Regions from separate parts of the Streptomyces sp. NPDC005803 genome, predicted to be linked through region 3. Evidence: riboswitches for the same ligand, from Rfam matches in the RefSeq annotation. Region 3 holds a riboswitch; each other region holds the start of a gene.
The links. A riboswitch is a leader RNA that binds a small molecule or an ion and turns the genes downstream of it on or off. The one in region 3 is predicted to bind cyclic di-AMP.
Positions count from the first base shown of each region.

Region 1 (3,787 bases), on a different contig from region 3:
TAGATCGACTCCTCGCGCACGTTCGCTCCCGGCTTCGGCGCGTGGATCATCATGCCGTCGCCCTTGTAGATGCCGACGTGGCTGATGTCGTCGTAGAAGAAGACCAGGTCACCGGGTTGCAGATCCTCCGTGGCGATCCGGGTGCCGACGTTCACCTGGTCCCAGGTGGTCCGCGGTATGTCGACGCCGGCCGCCTTCCACGCCGCCTGGGTGAGCCCCGAGCAGTCGTACGAGGCCGGGCCGGTCGCCCCCCAGACGTACGGCTTGCCGAGCTGCGCCCGGGCGAACGCCATGACCGTCGCGGCCTTGGTCGAGGCGCCGGCGTCCGCACCGGAACCGGAGCCCGTACCGGTTCCCGTGCCGCTGCCGGTCTCCTTCGCGCCCTCCTCCGCCTTGCGGTCGGCCTCGGCCTTCTTCGCGGCGGCCTGCTTCTTCGCCAGCTCCGCCGCCTTGCGCTCGGCCTCCGCCTCCTTCTTGCGCTCCAGCTCGGCCAGGCGCGCCTTCTCCTCGGCGGTCAGTTTCGACAGCAGGCCGCGGGCCTGGGACAGCTTCGTCTGGACGCTCTGCTTGCTGGTGCGCAGGGTCGCCTGCGACTCGGTGAGGGTCTCCAGGCTCGCCACGGCCTCGGCCCGCTGCTCGGAAGCCTTCGCCTGCTGCGTACGGAAGTCCGACACGGCCCGCGTCTGGCGCTCGGTCATCCGGTCCATGAGGTGGGTCTGGTCGAAGAACGACTGCGGGTCGTCGGCCAGGAAGAAGGTGGCGGTCGGGGCCAGGGCGCCGCCGCGGTACTGGGCGGCGGCGTACGTGCCGAGCGTCCTGCGCGCCTCGTTCAGCTTCTCGGTGCGCCGGGCCACATCGTCCAGCAGCGTGTCCACCTTGGAGCGCTGCTCGGCCGTCGCCTCCTTCGCCTGGTTGTACTGCTGGGTCGCGGTGCCTGCCTGCCGGTAGAGGTCGTCGACCTTCTTCTGCACGTCCTCGATGCTGGGCTTGGGCGCCGGGGCGGCCAGTGCGCTCTGCGTGGACAGCAGGGTCACCGACGCCAGCGCGGCCGTCGTGAGCCCGACGGCGGGGCCGGTGCTGCGCACCAGGGTGCGCGGTTTGCGATGCGACGCCAAGGCCGGCATCTCCTTCCGTGGACCGCCTACCGGGTTAGCTGTCGGGTTCGGGCGGAACGGAAGGCTGCCCTACGGTCCTGGTGGGGGACGTGGACCGATTCACCCCGGTGATGCGTGTGGGTCCCCGGTTCCGGACTTCCCTGCGGGCAGCCCGGATTCGGCGTGGACGCCCGGTCGGCGTGGATCGCCTCTGGGGGTACGGGCCGCCCGGACGAGCACGCTAGCCAACTCATGGTGCCGCTGTGAAGGTTGATGTTCGATATGCCCGATACATTTTCGTGACCTGTACGGATCGGAGCGAAGGCGGGCGGGCGGGGACCGGCGGACGTCCACGCACCGTAGACCCCGGATCGCTCTCGGTGCCCGGCCGCCGGTGCGGGGTTCGTCACTCGGCCCCGGAGTGTCAGTGCGGAGCCCTAGACTCGGACAGCGATGAGCAGCCTCTTTGACGACAGTTTCCTGGCCGGCCTCCAGCACACGGAGGAAGGGCCCCCGCCGCCCCCCGAGGACTCCGCACCCGAAGCGGTGCCGGAGGGCCTCTTCGCGGGCGTTTTCGACGGGCCCCCGCCGCCCCGCGACGCGTACTACCGCGACGGGGCCCACCGCCCGGTCATCGACGCGGCCGCGCTGCTCGACGGGCTGAACACCGAACAGCGCGCGGCCGTCGTGCACGCCGGGTCCCCGCTGCTCATCGTCGCCGGCGCCGGGTCGGGCAAGACCCGTGTCCTGACCCACCGCATCGCGCACCTGCTGGCCGAGCGCGGGACGCACCCGGGCCAGATCCTGGCGATCACCTTCACCAACAAGGCCGCCGGCGAGATGAAGGAGCGCGTCGAGCAGCTCGTCGGACCGCGGGCCAACGCCATGTGGGTCATGACCTTCCACAGCGCGTGCGTACGCATCCTGCGCCGCGAGTCGAAGAAGCTCGGCTTCACCTCCTCGTTCTCGATCTACGACGCCGCCGACTCCAAGCGCCTCATGGCCCTGGTCTGCCGCGACCTGGACCTCGACCCGAAGCGCTACCCGCCGAAGTCGTTCACGGCGAAGGTCTCGAACCTGAAGAACGAACTGATCGACGAGGAGACCTTCGCCGGCCAGGCGGCGGACGGTTTCGAGAAGACCCTCGCCCAGGCCTACGCGCTGTACCAGTCCCGGCTGCGCGAGGCCAACGCGCTGGACTTCGACGACATCATCATGACGACGGTCCACCTGCTCCAGGCGTTCCCCGACGTCGCCGAGCACTACCGCCGCCGCTTCCGGCACGTCCTGGTCGACGAGTACCAGGACACCAACCACGCCCAGTACACGCTCGTACGGGAACTGGTCGGCCCGTCCGGCCCGGAGAACGCCCCCGCCGAGCTCTGCGTGGTGGGTGACGCGGACCAGTCGATCTACGCCTTCCGCGGCGCGACGATCCGCAACATCCTCCAGTTCGAGGAGGACTACCCCGACGCGACCACGATCCTGCTGGAGCAGAACTACCGCTCCACGCAGACGATCCTGTCCGCGGCCAACGCGGTCATCGAGCGCAACGAGAGTCGCCGCCCGAAGAACCTCTGGACCAACGCCGGCACCGGTGCCCGCATCACCGGATACGTCGCGGACACCGAGCACGACGAGGCGCAGTTCGTCGCCGACGAGATCGACCGGCTGACCGACGCGGGCGACGCCAAGGCCGGCGACGTGGCGATCTTCTACCGGACGAACGCGCAGTCCCGTGTCTTCGAGGAGATCTTCATCCGCGTCGGCCTGCCCTACAAGGTCGTCGGCGGGGTGCGCTTCTACGAGCGCAAGGAGGTCCGCGACGTCCTGGCCTACCTCCGCGTCCTCGCCAACCCCGAGGACACCGTCCCGCTGCGGCGCATCCTGAACGTGCCCAAGCGCGGCATCGGCGACCGCGCCGAGGCGATGATCGACGCCCTGTCCCTGCGCGAGAAGATCACCTTCCCGCAGGCGCTGCGCCGCGTCGACGAGGCGTACGGCATGGCGGCCCGCTCCGCGAACGCCGTCAAGCGGTTCAACACGCTGATGGAGGAGCTCCGCACCATCGTCGAGTCCGGTGCGGGGCCGGCCGTGGTGCTGGAAGCGGTGCTGGAGCGTACGGGCTACCTCGCCGAACTCCAGGCGTCCACCGACCCTCAGGACGAGACCCGGATCGAGAACCTTCAGGAACTCGCCGCCGTCGCCCTCGAATTCGAGCAGGAGCGGGGCGAGGACGAGGGCGCGGGCACCCTCGCGGAGTTCCTGGAGAAGGTCGCGCTCGTCGCCGACTCCGACCAGATCCCCGACGAGGACACCGACGGCTCCGGCGTCATCACGCTGATGACCCTGCACACCGCCAAGGGCCTCGAATTCCCGGTCGTCTTCCTGACCGGCATGGAGGACGGCGTCTTCCCGCACATGCGGGCGCTGGGCCAGGTCAAGGAGCTGGAGGAGGAGCGCCGGCTGGCCTACGTCGGCATCACGCGCGCCCGCGAGCGGCTCTACCTCACCCGGGCGGCGATGCGCAGCGCCTGGGGCCAGCCCTCGTACAACCCGCCGTCGCGGTTCCTGGAGGAGATCCCGGACCAGCACCTGGAGTGGAAGCGCAAGGGGCCGATGGCGGCCCCGGCCGGACCGACGTCGGGGATCACGTCGTCGCTCTCCGCGTCCCGCGCACGCTCGGGCCCCTC
Region 1 covers NZ_JBEXXO010000018.1:78,212-81,998, forward strand. Annotated here, with positions in the region: gene ABZ454_RS24720 (NlpC/P60 family protein) at 1-1,124, opposite strand, end outside; cyclic di-AMP (ydaO/yuaA leader) riboswitch at 1,123-1,288, opposite strand; gene pcrA (DNA helicase PcrA) at 1,548-3,787, shown strand, end outside.
Region 1: it holds a riboswitch for cyclic di-AMP, as region 3 does, so the genes downstream of both, ABZ454_RS24720 (NlpC/P60 family protein) here and ABZ454_RS05545 (transglycosylase family protein) in region 3, are expected to answer to the same signal.

Region 2 (3,787 bases), on a different contig from region 3:
AAGCTGCTGGCCGAACGCGTCGTGTTCCTCGGCACACCCGTCGACGACACCGCGGCCAACGACCTGGTCGCGCAGTTCATGTACCTGGAGCACGACGCTCCCGACCGGCCCATCTCGCTGTACATCAACTCCCCCGGCGGCTCGTTCGGCGCCATGACCGCCATCTACGACACGATGGCCTTCCTCACCTGTGAGGTGGAGACCTTCTGCCTCGGCCAGGCGGGCGCCGGGGCGGCCGTGTTGCTGGCGGCCGGCGCGCCGGGCAGACGACACGCCCTGCCGGGGGCCCGCGTGGTCGTGCGGCAGCCCGAACTGGCCGAGCCGGTGCAGGGGCAGCCGTCCGACCTGGAGATCGAGGCGCGGGAACTGGCCCGGATGCGCGAGACGCTGACCGGCATGCTGGCCCGTCACACCGGCCGTCCCGCCGAGCAGATCAGCGCCGACACCGAGCGCCACCTCATCCTCGACGCCGAGGGCGCCAAGGACTACGGACTGATCGACCACATCGTGCGAAGCCGCGGGCTGCCCCTGCCCGTGCGCCCCGAGCGGTGAATGCAGGGTGCAGCATCCGGAGTTCGCACCCCTTCCCGCCCTGACCCGCGCCGAGGGCGAGTTCATCGACCGCTACCTGCAAGTCCTCGACCAGGTGGGCCGGATCAATCCGGCCCACGGCGGCGACACCTACGGCGCCCTGCGCGCCGCACAGGCGCTGGCCTCGCACGCGGCCGCGCTGCGGGACGCGCTCGCGTTGATGCACGAGCGGGGCGAAGCCCGGATCCACGCAGTCACGTTGACCCGGGCGTTGCGCGTTCTCGACGGCGAACGGCGCGCCGGGCGGGTCACCGTGCCGCCCGCCCCGCCCAGTTGACCGAGACACGCCTCGACACGCCCGACGTGTGGACCGAATTTTCTCGCTCGTTCGGCGTAGCCGCTCCTTCGCACGAGCGACATCTCGATTTGCGCCTCCGGGGCCGTCGCTGGGCGAGATCTCCCGTTCCGCCGCTGGTACGGGACCGGCGGGCGAGGGCCGACCGCCTCCCGGAAGACCATCCGGCCACCCAAACGGTTCATTCGTGACGAGTGTCACATATGGCCATTTCACCTCGGAAATCCGGCACTCGGTGAGTCAAGATCCCTGGGACGACAAGCCCCCGCCACCGCGGCGGGGCGGTCCGGGCGGACGCCGAGTCCTGCCGCCGTCCGGATGCCTGGTCGACAGGAGTGGATCGGCAGGAGTGGAGGACCCGAGCACAACGGGCCGACCGGATTTCCGGTCGTCCCTCGGGGTGAAGCCGCAACTGCGGCCGGGCGACTTCGCCGGCCCGAACCCGACAGGTCATCCTTCACAGGCGGCTGACGAAGGGTTGCGCATGTCTGCGCAGGTTCATGTCCCGTCACTGCTTGCCCGGGCCACCACGGCCTCGGTCCTGACTCTCGCCGCCGTCGGCGGCAGCGTGTTCGTCCCCGGCGCCGTCACCGACGCCCAGGCCGCGAGTCATTCGATGAAGGCCCTCGACATCGCCGCGTCGAAGAAGGGCTCGCCCTACCGGTGGGGCGCCACCGGGCCCAACCGCTTCGACTGTTCCGGGCTGACGCTGTACTCGTTCAAGAAGGCGGGCAAGAAGCTCCCGCGCACGGCCCAGCAGCAGTACAACAAGACCCGCCACATCTCGTCCTCCAAGCGACAGCGCGGCGATCTGGTCTTCTTCCATTCCGGCCGCAGCATCTACCACGTGGGCATCTACGCGGGCAGCGGCAAGATCTGGCACTCGCCCAAGACCGGGGCCGTGGTCCGCCTGGAGAAGATCTGGACGAAGAGCGTCTACTACGGCCGGGTCCGGTGAAGCCGCTTGCCCGCCCCGGCCCACGCCCGTGCGTCAGGGCAGCAGCGGGCCCGTCACCAGGACCAGTCCCAGCGCGGTGAGTGCCGCGCCGCTGCCGCCCTCGATCGCCCGGGCCGTACGCGGCCGGCGCAGCCAACGCCCGAGCCGGTCCACCAGGAGCGCCACGGCCGGGAACCACATCAGCGCCATCAGCACGACGATCGCGGCGAGCAGCGCGGTCCTGGGCAGCGGCGCGGCCCCGGCGGGCACGAACTGCGGCAAGAGGCTGAGGAAGAGCACGGGCGCCTTGGGGTTCAGCGCATTGGTCAGGAAGCCCTGGCGCAGCGCGCGGCCGGTTCCCTTCGTGGCCCGCCCGCCGTCGTCCTCGGCCGCCCCGGCGTCCGGTGCCCGCCAGGTGTCGCGCCGGGCCGCGCGGAGGGCGCAGATGCCCAGGTAGAGCACGTACGCACCACCGAGGAGCTGGACCGTCCGGAACAGCACCGGAAAGGCCACCAGCACGGCGGCGAGGCCGGCGACGGCGAGCGCGGTGTGGACGAGGAGTCCCCCGGCCACCCCGAGAGCGGTCGCCACCCCCGCCGCACGTGAGGTGAGCGCGTTGCGTACGACGACGGTGAAGTCCGCGCCGGGGAGGGCCACCATAGCGGCGGCGACCCCGACGAAAGCGGTCAGTTGTGCGTCCATGACCCCACCCTGGCCTTCCGGAGCCTTTAGCGTGTACTTGCAATCTCCTGGGCCTGCCAAAAGGAATGCTTTATGTACGATCCGACACGGCTCGCGGCGCTGGTGGCGGTCGCCGAGGCCGGTTCGATCACCCGGGCCGCCACCCGCCTGGGGTACACCGCCCCGGCGCTCTCCCAGCAACTCGCCAAGCTGGAGCGGGAGGCGGGGGCGGCGCTGCTGGTGCGCCACCACCGGGGCGCCCGGCTGACGGCCGCGGGTGAACTGCTCGCCGGGCGCGCCCGGCGGGTCCTCGACGAGATGGATCAGGCCCGCCACGAGCTGGCGGGCCTGGCCGGGCTCTCCGGCGGGCGGCTGCGGGTCGGTACCTTCACCACGGCGGGCATCCACCTGCTGCCCCCGGTGCTGAGCGCCTTCCGCCGGGCACACCCGGACGTGGAACTGGCCGTCACCGAGTACGAGCCGCCGGGCGGGGTGGCAGCGGTGGCGGCCGGCGAGGTGGACCTGGCGCTGAGCCACGCCTATGAGCCGGCCGCCGCGACGACGCTGCCCCCGGGGGTCCTGGCCGAGCCGCTCCTGGTCGAGGAGCTGGTGCTGATCACCGCCGTCGGACAGGTCCTGGCCGACGGCAGCGGGCGGCTCCCGGTGACGGAGCTCGCGGGCCGGCCCCTGATCAGCAGCGCGCCCACGCATCCGCCGCGCCGCGGGGTGGAGAGCGCGCTCGCCGACGCGGGGGCGCTGCCGGCGGTGGTCTGCGAGTCGCCCGGCTATGCGCTGGTGTGCGCCCTCGTCAGCGCGGGCATCGGGATGGCGGTGGTGCCGGAGATGGTGGCGGCGATGTCCCCGACGCCGTTGTCCGTCCGGCGGCTGGAGCCGGCCGCGTTCCGCCGGACGATCTCGGTGGTGCACCGCGGCGACCGCACGAGCGCGGCGGCGGCGACGCTGCGGGCTCTGCTGCGCAGCGGGTTCGGGCGGGCCGCGGCGCCGCAGTGACCGGCGGGCGCGGTGGGCCTGTCAGTTCTGGACGGGTGCGTGCCACGGCAGCGCGACCCAGACGGTCTTGCCGCCGTCCGGGGTGGGGGTGACGGTCAGCCGGCCGCCGTACTCCTTGGCCAGCGAGCGGATGATCACCATCCCGCGCCCGTTGTCCTGCCGCACCGCCGCCGGGAGCCGCTGGGGCCAGCGGGGATGGCTGTCGGTCACCCCGAGGCTCAGTTGCTCGTCCCGCTCCAGCCGGAGGTCCACGGTGAAGGTGGGGGACTGTC
Region 2 covers NZ_JBEXXO010000013.1:72,311-76,097, forward strand. Annotated here, with positions in the region: gene ABZ454_RS19675 (ATP-dependent Clp protease proteolytic subunit) at 1-552, shown strand, start outside; gene ABZ454_RS19680 (hypothetical protein) at 560-868, shown strand; cyclic di-AMP (ydaO/yuaA leader) riboswitch at 1,172-1,367, shown strand; gene ABZ454_RS19685 (C40 family peptidase) at 1,371-1,844, shown strand; gene ABZ454_RS19690 (LysE family translocator) at 1,878-2,525, opposite strand; gene ABZ454_RS19695 (LysR family transcriptional regulator) at 2,598-3,515, shown strand; gene ABZ454_RS19700 (ATP-binding protein) at 3,537-3,787, opposite strand, start outside.
Region 2: it holds a riboswitch for cyclic di-AMP, as region 3 does, so the genes downstream of both, ABZ454_RS19685 (C40 family peptidase) here and ABZ454_RS05545 (transglycosylase family protein) in region 3, are expected to answer to the same signal.

Region 3 (3,787 bases):
CGAGCGGGACTTGCCCTCGAACTCGTACTTTCCGTCCTTGTAGAACTCCGAGGCGGCGACGTCGAGCGCGAGCGCGATGTCCTTGCCCGGGGCGTAGCCGGCTTCCTTGATGGCCTCGACGATGAGGTCGAGGGCGGCGCGGTTCGACTCCAGGTTCGGCGCGAAGCCGCCCTCGTCACCGAGACCGGTGGACAGGCCCTTGGTCTTCAGGACCTTCTTCAGCGTGTGGTAGACCTCGGCGCCCCAGCGCAGGGCCTCGGAGAAGGACTCCGCGCCGATCGGCGCGATCATGAACTCCTGGATGTCCACGTTGGAGTCGGCGTGCGACCCACCGTTGAGGATGTTCATCATCGGGACGGGCAGCAGGTGCGCGTTCGGGCCACCGAGGTAGCGGAACAGCGGCAGGTCCGAGGCCTCGGAGGCGGCGTGGGCCACGGCGAGCGAGACGCCGAGGATGGCGTTGGCGCCGAGCGAGCCCTTGTTCTCCGTGGCGTCCAGGTCGAACATCGCCTGGTCGATCAGACGCTGCTCCGTCGCGTCGTAGCCGACGAGCTCCGGGCCGATCTGCTCGATCACGGCGAGGACGGCCTTCTCGACGCCCTTGCCGTGGTAGCGGTTGGGGTCTCCGTCGCGAAGCTCAATGGCCTCGAACGCGCCGGTGGAGGCGCCGGACGGCACAGCAGCACGGCCCGTGCTGCCGTCGTCGAGGCCGACCTCGACCTCGACCGTGGGGTTTCCGCGGGAGTCGAGGATTTCCCTGGCTACGACGACGTCGATGGACGGCACGAGGCATCTCCTTCTGGAATGTGACACTGGTGGTGCAGGGTCGCTTTGGCCTTGCGACAAGAGCCTAACCGGCTGGGCCCTCTCAGTCGGCCGACCGCCCGTCCCCTGGGACGAAAAAGGACCCAAGGGCAGGCATAGCAGGGCATAGGACCAGAAATTTACTGGCCGGTAACTACAACAGTTGAACGAGCGACGCGGAAACCGGCCGACCCCGGCCCGGCGCACACGGGGGAGGGTGCGCACGGGGCCGGGGCGGCCGGAGTGATCAGCGAGGAGAGATCGCCACTACTTCGTCAGGTGGAGCTGCTGACCCGGGTAGATGAGGTCGGCGTCCGTGACGATGTCCTTGTTCAGCTTGAACAGCTGCTCCCAGCCGCCCTCGACCTTGTGGTCGGCGGCGATCTTGCTCAGGGAGTCGCCGGTGACGACCTTGTACTCGCCATCACCCTTCTCGACCTTCTTGCCGGTCGGGGTGGTGACGGTCTTCGACTCGGCCTTGGGGGCGGTCGAACGGTCCGAGCGGTTGGTGGAGGGGGCCTCGGCGCGCTCGGCCTTCTTCGGCTCGGCCTTCTGGACCGGGGCCGACTGCTTCTTGGGGGTCTCGGTCTTGGCGGCGGAGCCGGTGCCGACACCGGGGTCGACACCGTCGTTGCTCAGGTTGCCGGCGCCGGCGCAGGACCAGGCGCCCGGTCCCTGCATGTCGAGGAGCTTCTCGGCGGTGGCGATCTGCTGGGCCTTGGTGGCCAGGTCGGCACGGGCCGCGTACTGGGTGCCGCCGGCGGCGGCCCAGCTGGACTGCGAGAACTGCAGACCGCCGTAGTAGCCGTTGCCGGTGTTGATGGACCAGTTGCCGCCGGACTCGCACTGGGCGACGGCGTCCCACGTGGCCACGGAGGCGGCGGAGGCGCCGGTCGCGCCCATCAGGGGCACGGCGATGGCGGCACCGGCGACACCGGCGAGCGTGGCGAGACGGACGGCCTTGGACGGGCGACGGTGCTTGTTGCCCTTGCTGTTGAGCAGCATCGAGACTTCTCCTCACCGACGCCTACGAGGTGAGCTGTCGGGTTCGGGCCAAGTGAGTTGCCCGGTCGCACGTCCTTGCGTGCGACTTCACCCCAAGCCGGTCCTGATGCGTCTCCCGACGATCGGGCCCGGCGCTTACCTGGGTCCCCCGCTCCTGCCTACGGCGCTTTACGCGTCTGTTCCCTTCGACCGACGGCAGGATTCGGCGTGACGGTCGATGGGGCCCGCGGTGCGAGCGGTTCCGACCGTAAACACACTCCACCCCCAGAACCAAAGATAGACATACCGGATAAACGGCCCTTACGCGCATCCGAATAACCGCTGTTTGCGCAGGTCGGGGCGGATGTGACGGGGCCTCCGGAACAAGATGCGCCAGTTCACGCAAAGAGACCCATGTCTCACTGAGTCAAAAGTGGGACATAGGCCTCTTAACTACCCCAGTTTCGGGGGCGTTTTCAGCTGATGATCAGACCGCGCTCATTCGGCCTTCACGCCGAGATCGAGGCTCTGGCCAGGCAGGATGAGGTCCGGATCGGAGCCGACCTCCGCCTTGTTGGCCTCGTACAGCGCCGTCCAGCCGCCGGACAGCTTCTGTGCGTCAGCAATCGCCCAGAGATTGTCGCCGGCCCGGACGGTGTACGTACCGTCAGCAGCCGCGGCGCCAGGGTCGCGTGCGTCACCGTCACCCCGCGAGGCATGCCGCCCCGCGTCCCGGTCACCACCGAGACCGGCCGACCGGCTCTCCTCGGGGGCGGGCGCGCCCCGGTGCTTGCCGGCCTTCTCCTGCGCCCCCGCGTCCTCCTGGGACCCGGAGGCCTCACCCGAGGGCGTGGCGGACGGCGTGGCCGGCGACGACGCGGACGCGTCCGGCTCGGCCGTCTTGCCCTTCGCGTCGCCCGCGGGCTTCGTCGTCTTCGAGGTCGCGCCGTCCGACGGGGCGGCGTGCTCGGAGGGGTCGGCGGGGGATGCGCTCGCGGACGTGTCCGCACTCCCGGCGGGGTCCGCGGACGGAGCGCTGCCCGGGTCCACACCCGGCAGGCCGGTGTCCACGGCGAGGCCCGAGACGACCGCGCAACTGGGCCACGCCTTCGATCCCCGGTCCGCCAGGACCTTCTCCGCCACGGCGATCTGCTGCGAGCGGCTGGCGAGGTCCGCGCGCTCGGCGTACGAGTCGCCGCCGTAGGACTTCCAGAGGTCCTGCGAGAACTGCAGGCCCCCGTAGTAACCGTTGCCGAGGTCGGCGCTCCACATGCCGCCGCTCTCGCACTCGGCCACCCGGTCCCAGGTCGAGGCGTCGGCGGCGTGCGCACCCGCCGCGCCGAGCAGCGGGATGGCGATGGCCGAGCCGGTCACGCCTGCGGCGACGATGATCGCGGGTGCCTGCCGAGGGCGACGGTGTCTGCCGTTCGCGGAGCCCATGGGAATGCCTTCCGTGTGACTGACGAGTGACTGGTGAGTCGAACGGTGAACCTAGCGGGACTCGAACGTGTGTCACAAGTCGATGCAGCAGAGATCACGTGAAAGTCACAGAGTTGACAGAGTGTCACCTTCACCGAGCGCCGGTCCCGGGCTGAACTCCACCGGCAAGGTGCGCAGCCCCCGCATGATGAGCCCGCCCCGCCAGCGCAAATCGGCAGCTTCCCCCGCAAGTCGCAGGTCCGGAAGGCGTCTGAGGAGCGTGGCGAGGGCTGCCTGCCCCTCCAGCCGGGCGAGCGGTGCTCCCAGGCAGTAGTGGATGCCGTGCCCGTAGCCGAGGTGCTGATTGTCACGCCGCGCAAGGTCCAGCGTGTCCGGTCCGTCGAAGCGCGCGGGGTCCCGGTCGGCGGCCGCCAGCACCACGAGCACGGGATCCCCCTCGCCGACCTCCTGCCCACCGATGGTCAGCGCCTCGGTGGCATACCGCCAGGTCGCGAGTTCCACGGGCCCGTCGTACCGCAGCAGTTCCTCGACGCCGGTGGCCAGCAGCTCCGTCTCCCCC
Region 3 covers NZ_JBEXXO010000003.1:37,140-40,926, forward strand. Annotated here, with positions in the region: gene eno (phosphopyruvate hydratase) at 1-786, opposite strand, end outside; gene ABZ454_RS05545 (transglycosylase family protein) at 1,072-1,809, opposite strand; cyclic di-AMP (ydaO/yuaA leader) riboswitch at 1,814-1,985, opposite strand; gene ABZ454_RS05550 (transglycosylase family protein) at 2,287-3,228, opposite strand; gene ABZ454_RS05555 (cytochrome P450) at 3,334-3,787, opposite strand, start outside.

Region 4 (3,787 bases), on a different contig from region 3:
CCACCGCTGCCGTGGTCGCCACCGCCGCGGGGTCAGCCACCGGCATGGTCGGCAACTGGTGGCTCGGGCCGCTCGGCGCGGTGGCCGCCGCGGTCCTGGTCGTCCTGTGCGCCGGAGGAGCGGGCACCGCCGGCTACCGGCTGCTGGTGGCCGGGATCGGCGTCTCCACCTTCCTCGGCGCGGTGAGCGACCTGATCATGTCGCGCGAGAACGACAACACGGCGGGCGGCGTGTTCCTCTGGGCCGTCGGCAGCCTCAACGGGCGCGACTGGGACGCCGGCCTGCCGCTTGCGGTGGCCCTGCTGTTCCTCGTCCCGCTCTCGCTGGCGGCCGGGCACCGCCTCCAACTACTGCGTTTCGGCGACGAAGTGGCGAGCTCGCTCGGAGTCGACCTGCGGCGGGTACGCGCCGTCGCGCTCGTGCTCGCGGTGCTGCTGGCCGGCACGGCGGTCGGGGCCGGCGGGCCCATCGCCTTCGTGGCACTGGCGGCGCCGGTCCTCGCCCAGCGGCTGACCGGCCCCACCCGCGTGCCGGTCACCGGCTCGGCGCTGACCGGAGCCGCGCTGATCGCCGCGGCCGATGCGATCGGACGCGTCGCCGCTCCGGTCGAACTGCCCGTCGGGGTCGTCACCAGCGTCCTCGGCGGCCCCTTCCTCCTCTGGGTACTGCTGCGGCCCGACCGGGCCGCCGGAAAGGCGTGAGCCGCACATGACCGAGCATCCGACCCGTCCGCAGGCGGGCCTCGACGTCCGCGGCCTGTGCGCCGGGTACCCGGGCCGCCCCGTCGTCGAGAACGTCGACCTCACCGTCCCCGCGGGACAGGTCGTCGCGATCGTCGGCCCCAACGGCTGCGGGAAGTCGACCCTGCTACGGACCGTCGCCCGCCTCCACCGGCCCGACTCCGGCACGGTCCTGGTCGGCGGGACGAACCTCTGGGAGACCGGCCGGCGCCGCGCCGCCCACCACGTCGCCCTGCTGCCGCAGGCGCCGCGCGCCCCCGAGGCGGTCACCGTGGCGGGTCTGGTGCGCTACGGGCGCAGCCCGCACCAGGGGCTGCTGCGCCAGTGGTCGCGCGAGGACGAGCGGGCGGTACGCGACGCGCTCGACGCCACCGGCACCACCGCACTGGCCGGCGAGCGCGTCGACCGGCTTTCGGGCGGCCAGCGCCAGCGCTGCTGGCTCGCGATGGTCCTCGCCCAGGAGACCCCGGTCGTCCTGCTCGACGAACCGACCAGCGCCCTCGACCTCGGTCATGCCGTCGAGGTCCTGGAACTGGTCCGCGAGGTCGCGGCCACCGGCCGCACCGTCCTCATGGTCCAGCACGACCTCGCCGCCGCGGCCCGCTACGCCGACCTGCTCGTCGCCATGAAGGGCGGCCGCGTCATCGCCCGGGGCGCTCCCCGCGAGACGGTCGACCAGGCCCTGGTGAGGGAGCTCTACGCGCTCGACGCGGACATACTCACCGCCCCCGGCGACGGCTCACCGGTCGTGGTGCCGCGCAGCCGGACCGCGGTGGCCGCGCAGCCCACCCCGTAATGTCTCTATTCACCCATTATTCCGATCAGTCACCTATGCCCTATAAGGCCCCCTTTATATAGGGCATAGGTGGCGAATATCCATTAAAACAGCCTTCTCGGGCGCAGTGGTCAGCGTCACGTTTCCGTCCGCCGACGCGGAAGCGGAAGCTTCGGTTCCCTGTCGCCCCAAGAAAGTTGACCCTCTCCCGTGTGGCCGGTGTCACGCCTTTCCTTTTATTGATCTTGCAAATCAATTGTGATCACGAATTCCCGGCTTGTTTCGCCCGGCCTTTCTCGCTTACGGTCACGGTCAATCCGGATGGAACGCCGAATCCTGCCGCCGTCCGGTAACCCGACCACTTATGTGCGGCAGGAGCGGGGGACCCAGGTTTGCCGCCGGTCCGGAAATCCGGAGCGGCTAGGGGTGAAGTCGCCATGTGCGGCCGGACATCTCCAGTCCGAACCCGACAGCTCACCTCGCAGGCGGCGGAGAGGAAAAGCGCCATGTCCATCAAGGGCCAGCACCGTCGTTCCAAGTCCACCCTGACCCGCGGTTTCATCGCCGTGAGCGCGGGCGGAGCCGTTCTCGCGCTCCCCCTGATCGCTGCCGGATCGGCGTCCGCCGCGCCGGCGCAGTCGGTCGTCGCCGGAAAGACCTCGGTCTCGACTTCCGTTGCCGGCAAGGAAACCGCCGTCCGCAAGGCCGAGTCCACCACCTATTCCGTGGTCTCCGGTGATTCGCTTTCCAAGATCGCCCGCGGGCATTCCCTCAGTGGCGGCTGGGAGCGGCTGTACAAGGACAACCGGAGTGCGGTCGGCAGCAACCCCGACCTGATTCACCCGGGCCTGAAGCTGACCATCGGCGCCAAGTCCACGGCCGCTGCCACGAAGAGCGCCTTCAAGGCGGAGAACACCTCGGGCAGCGCCTCGCAGCCGTCGGCCGACCGCTCCGAGAGCGCCGACCGCGCCGACCGTTCCGAGCGGACGGTCACGCCCGTCGTCGAGGAGACCGCCGCCGCGACGCCCGTCGCGGTGGAGACCGCCGCGACCACCCCCGCGCAGAGCGCGACGGCGTACACCGACGACCTCGACGGCTGGATCAAGGAGTCCCTCGCCGTCATGGCCGAGAACGGCATCCCCGGCAGCTACGACGGCATCTACCGCAACGTCATCCGTGAGTCCTCGGGCAACCCGCAGGTCGTCAACAACTGGGACTCGAACGCCGTCGCCGGCACCCCGTCCAAGGGCCTCCTGCAGGTCATCCAGCCCACGTTCGACGCGTTCCACGTGCCCGGCACCTCGCTGGACATCCTGGACCCCGTCGCCAACATCACCGCCGCGTGCAACTACGCCGCTGCCACGTACGGCTCGATCGACAACGTCTTCGGGGCCTACTGATCCACCGCGGTTCGGTCCCCGGGCCGAGTCGTGACAGGGGTGGAAGGGAGCTGAACCGCTCCCTTCCACCCCTTTTGCCGTGCCGCGCGACCCCTGTGCCGCGGGGCCGGTCATCCACCCGACCCGGCAGGCGGGCGCCGGTACCCCGCGGCGCGTGATCACCCCCGGGCCCCTCCCAACCCGGTGCGCGATGCCCCTAGGAACCTTTCATCCCGCGCGCTACCCTCCGCCGCATGATTTCCACGGTGGTCTGGGGTACCGGCAATGTCGGCCGCGCGGCCATCCGCGCGGTCGACGCCCATCCGGCGCTGCGACTCGCCCACGTACTCGTCCACGATCCCGGCAAGGTGGGCCGCGACGCGGGCGCCCTCGCCGGGCTGGACCGTGATCTCGGCGTCGCCGCGACCGACGACATCGACGCGGTGCTGGCCGCCGCTCCCCGCGCCGTCGTGTACGCGGCCTCCGGCGACATCCGCCCCGACGAGGCGCTGAGCGACGTCATCAGGGCGGTGGCCGGCGGCGCCGCCGTCGTCACCCCCGCCCTCTACGCGCTCTACGACCGGCGCGGCGCCCCGCCCGAGCTGCGGGAACCGGTGCTCGCCGCCGTCGCCGGCGGTGGCGGCTCGCTCTTCGTCTCCGGCGTCGACCCCGGCTGGGGCAACGACGTGCTGCCCCTGCTCGTCAGCGGCCTCGCCACCACGGTCGACGTGATCCGCTGTCAGGAGATCTTCGACTACTCCACGTACGACCAGCCCGACTCGGTCCGCCACCTGATCGGCATGGGGCACCCCATGGAGTACGAGCCGCTCATGCTCGCCGCCTCCGTCCCGACCATGGTGTGGGGCGGGCAGATACGGCTGATGGCCCGGGCG
Region 4 covers NZ_JBEXXO010000022.1:73,986-77,772, forward strand. Annotated here, with positions in the region: gene ABZ454_RS28015 (iron ABC transporter permease) at 1-701, shown strand, start outside; gene ABZ454_RS28020 (ABC transporter ATP-binding protein) at 709-1,536, shown strand; cyclic di-AMP (ydaO/yuaA leader) riboswitch at 1,833-2,016, shown strand; gene ABZ454_RS28025 (transglycosylase SLT domain-containing protein) at 2,022-2,915, shown strand; gene ABZ454_RS28030 (dihydrodipicolinate reductase) at 3,149-3,787, shown strand, end outside.
Region 4: it holds a riboswitch for cyclic di-AMP, as region 3 does, so the genes downstream of both, ABZ454_RS28025 (transglycosylase SLT domain-containing protein) here and ABZ454_RS05545 (transglycosylase family protein) in region 3, are expected to answer to the same signal.